DNA from 2 places in the Mesorhizobium sp. M0815 genome. Region 1 is predicted to be linked to the other one. Evidence: predicted binding sites of a transcription regulator. Region 1 holds the regulator's gene; the other holds the start of a gene.

The links. The regulator PhoB, encoded in region 1, activates phosphate uptake and scavenging genes when phosphate is short. The targets are predictions, from matches to a motif close to TGTCATNNANCTGTCAT.
Region 2: a site for PhoB is predicted at 1,278-1,294, ahead of olsB (l-ornithine N(alpha)-acyltransferase). Genes of this name have one in related genera too.

The regions. Positions count from the first base shown of each region.
Region 1 covers NZ_JAMYOU010000025.1:62,928-65,128, forward strand. The annotation lists gene NKI01_RS23765 (ROK family protein) at 1-1,032, shown strand, start outside; gene phoB (phosphate regulon transcriptional regulator PhoB) at 1,042-1,731, opposite strand; gene phoU (phosphate signaling complex protein PhoU) at 1,748-2,201, opposite strand, start outside.
Region 2 covers NZ_JAMYOU010000015.1:99,948-102,148, forward strand. The annotation lists gene NKI01_RS18055 (trimeric intracellular cation channel family protein) at 1-329, shown strand, start outside; gene olsB (l-ornithine N(alpha)-acyltransferase) at 339-1,214, opposite strand; gene NKI01_RS18065 (hybrid sensor histidine kinase/response regulator) at 1,364-2,201, opposite strand, start outside.

The DNA.
Region 1 (2,201 bases):
CGTCCGCAGGTCGGCCTCGCCCTCAATCCGGAAGCGGCGGCGGTGCTGACCGTGGTGTTGTCGCTGAATTTCCTGTCGGCCGCCATCATCGACTATGCGGGGCAGGTGGTCGCCGAGGAACAGCGCCGGCTGGACACGCTGACCATGCCGCGCGACGAACTGATCCGCGAATGCATGGCCATCGTCCGGCGCCGGCTGGACGATCCAGATCTTGACGTCCGCAGTGTCGCCCGCATCGCCCTGGCGATTCAGGGAATTACCGACTCCCCTGCACGCGCCATGCTGTGGTCGCCGATCACGCCCCAGACGGACATCGCCTTTGCCGACATGCTGGAAGATGAATTCGGCATCCCGGCCACGGTGGAGAACGACTGCAATATGATGGCGGTGGCTTTGCGCTGGCGCGATCCGGATCGCTATCGCGACGACTTCATCGCCATCCTGCTTTCGCACGGCATCGGCATGGGGCTGGTGTTGAAGGGCGAGCTGTTCACCGGCACGCATTCCTCGGGCGGCGAGTTTGGCCACATGATCCATCGTCCGGGCGGCGCGCTCTGCCGTTGCGGGCGGCGCGGCTGCATCGAGGCCTATGCCGGCAATTACGCCATCTGGCGCAACGCCACGCAGATGAGCGAAGACAGCCAACCGGTCGCCGACGTCAGCGACGCCGACATGCGCGCGCTGGCGGTTCGGGCGCGCGAGAAGGACGGGCCGGAACGCGAAGCCTACCGCAAGGCCGGCGAAGCGCTGGGTTTCGGTCTCGGCTCGCTGTTCGCGCTGATCGATCCGGCACCGGTCGCAATGGTCGGCGCCAGTGCCGCCGCCTTTGATCTGATCGAGCCGGCCTTGCGGAAGGCCATCGCCCAGACCGCCGGCGGCCAGCATTCGGGCTCGATCTCCTTCGATACCGAGCCGAACGAATTGCCGCTGATCCGCGAAGGCTGTGCAATGCGGGCGTTAAGCTTCGTCGACCAGCAGATTTTCGCGCCGGGCGCGCAAATGAGGCCCGGCGTCAGAAAGAACGTAGCCTGACTGGGCGGGTCAATCTTCCCTGATCGCGTAGCCGGCACCGCGGATGGTGCGGATGACATCAGGCATGCGGCCGTTGTTGACGGCTTTGCGCAGCCGCCCGACATGCACGTCGACGGTGCGTTCGTCGATATAGATCGTCTCGCCCCAGACATTATCGAGTAACTGGCTGCGCGAGAAGACGCGGCCCGGATGCCGCATCATGAATTCGAGCAGCCGGAATTCGGTCGGCCCGAGCCGGATCTCGGTCTTCTTGCGATACACCCTGTGCGATTCGCGATCGAGCACGATGTCGCCGACCTTCAGCACGCTGGACAGCACTTCCGGCTTGGCGCGGCGCAGCAGCGCCTTGACCCTGGCCATGAATTCCGGTGTCGAAAACGGTTTGACCAGATAGTCGTCGGCGCCGGTCGAAAGACCGCGTACCCGGTCGCTCTCCTCGCCGCGCGCGGTCAGCATGATGATCGGCAGCCGTTCGGTTTCGGGGCGCACCCGCAACCGGCGGCAGAGCTCGATGCCGGAAACCGCTGGTATCATCCAGTCGAGCACCAGAAGATCGGGCACATTCTCCTGCAAACGGATCTCGGCTTCGTCGCCGCGTGTCACCACCTCGACCTGGTAGCCTTCGGATTCGAGATTGTAGCGGAGCAGCACACCCAACGGCTCCTCGTCCTCCACCACCATTATGCGTGGTGCGATCATCGGCTGGGCACCCCCATCATGTCGCCGGTGCGGACATTGTCGTTTCGTCTTGCTTCGGACGATTGACCGGCAATTGCTCGCCGGTCAGCACATAATACGCATTTTCGGCGATGTTGGTGACATGGTCGCCGATCCGCTCCAGATTCTTGGCGCAGAACAGCAGATGCGTGCAAGCGGTGATGTTGCGCGGGTCTTCCATCATGTAGGTCAACAGTTCGCGGAACACCGACGTATATTTGACGTCGATGCGCTCGTCGGCGGCGCGTAGCTTGGCCAACGCGGCCGCATCGCCTGCAGCATACTCCTCGATGACGCCCTGCACCTGGATGAGCACCAGCTGCGCCATCGCATCGATGGAATGCGATAGGTCGCGCGGTGTGACGCTAAGGCCGACCGCACTCACACGCTTGGCGATATTCTTGGCAAGGTCGCCGATGCGTTCGAGATCGCCGGCCATGCGGATCGCCCCG
Region 2 (2,201 bases), on a different contig from region 1:
TGATTGGCGCGGCCAAGGGGCTGACGATCACCGGGTCACCTGCAGTTTCGATCGTCACCGGCATGCTCACCGCAACCCTTGGCGGCATTCTGCGCGATCTGTTGACAGGCGAGCCTTCGGTGCTCCTGAGACCGGAAATCTACGTTACCGCAGCGCTTGCCGGCGCCGGCCTCTACACACTTGGCGATTTCGCCGGACTGCCGCCGCTTGCATCGGGCCTGGCAGGTTTCATGGCGGCTTTCTGCGTACGCGGCGGCGCGCTGAAATTCGGCTGGGCCTTTCCGTCCTACAAAAGCAAGCCTGGCCGGCGTCCGGAAGATATTCCCTGATTTAAGGTGTCAGGCTGCAAACCGCTGCGCTTCCCCGCCATAATAATTGACGTAGCGGGCACCGATCTCCTTGACCGGCATCACCACGAACACGTCGACCGTCGAGAATTCACGGTCGATGACGCAACCGTCGCCGATGCGCGCGCCGACGCGCAGATAGCCCTTGACCAGCGGCGGCATCGCGGCGATCGCCGCCTTGGTGTTAACGGCTTCGATCGGCATCAGATCCATCGAACAATAGCGCCCGGCGACGGCACGCACGTCCCACGATGAATTCGTCCGGCAGTGGTGGGCAAGATAGGTCAGCGCCTCTGCATGTGCCGCCGGCACGGTGCCGTGGAACGACGCGCAGCCGGTCATCACGCCAATGCCGTAATGATTGATATAGGCCCAGATGCCTTGCCACAGCGCCTCGATGGTGCGCTTGGAGCGGTATTCCGGCAGAACGCAGGAGCGGCCGAGCTCGAGGAAGCGCTGGCCGGGATGTCGCGCGATCAGCTTGGTCAACTCGAATTCGCCTTCGGAATAGAAGCCGCCCGCCGCCGCGGCAATCTCCTGCCGCAGCAGGCGGTAGGTGCCGACGATGCGGCGATGCTCGGGACCGGAAAGCGAAGTATCGAAGACCAGCAGATGGTCGCAGAGGGGATCGAAGCGGTCGGCATCGCGGCGGTCCTGCATCTGGAACAGGTCCTTCCTGGCACCAAGCTCGTCGTAGAACACCCGGTAGCGCACTTCCTGCGCGGCAGCGATCTCGGCCTCGTTGCGGGCGAGCCGCACTTCGAGATTGCCGATGCGGCCGAGCGATGCGCCTTTTATGACGGCATCGGCATTCCGGCCGACGAGCAAAGGCCCGCTGGCGTTCGGCCGAGCATCACATTCCGGCATGACTGTATGCACGAGTGATTCTCCTTCGAGCCATCCCTCTTGGCACGGGGATACGGTGTAGGTGCAACAGGATTGTGACAGTACCGTGATACGGCTCTGCGGGCAATACTTCGTCGGCTGGGTAATCTATCGACCGTCTATGTTGTGCCTCAGGCGGCCACTTGCCCTTCAACCGCATGAACCAGGGCATCAGGGTCGAGCGGCTTGGTGACGAAGCCGCTGGCACCGTGAGCGAGCACGGCGTGGCGGGTCTTTTCCTGGCTGTCGGCCGACAGCACCATGATCGGCACCGGCGGCACCGCGGTCTCCTCCTCATGGCGGCGGATGGCGGCAATGGCGTCCAGCCCGTCCATGACAGGCATATGCAAGTCCATCAGCACCACGTCGTAGCGGTGCTTATGGCCGGTGCTGATGACCGCCTCGACCGCGGCCTTGCCGTTGCCGACCACTTTCACCCGATGCCCGGCCTTCAGCAGCGTGGCGCGGGCCAGCATGGCGTTGATGTCGTTGTCCTCGGCGATCAGCACCGACAGGCCCTGCTGGCGGCCGCCAATGGCGTGCCCAGCCTGCGCGCCGCGCTTTTGCGGTTGCGGCTCGGCGATGACCGGTGCGTGGCTGGTCAAAAGCACGCGCAGCAATGTCTCGCCGCGCACCGGCCTCGCCAGGAAGGTGGCGTAACCGTTGGCACGGAACTCGCCAAGCATGCCGCGGTCGGTCGGCGCGATCAGCGTCACCGCCTCGCAATCGACAAATCCGCTCTGGCGCAGGCGCCTGAGCAGCCTGCCGTCGCTTTGCTCCATGGCAGCATCGACCAGAAGCACGTTGCAGCCCTCGGCGAAAGGGGCGGCCTGGGCGGCGGCGGCGGCCAGATCGACCGTTCCGCCATTGGCGCGAATGGTGCGGGCGATGGCTTCGGCCTCGACCAGGTTCTTCGACACGATTACCGCATGCCGGCCCAACAGCGCGTTCTGGCGGATCTGCAGCGCC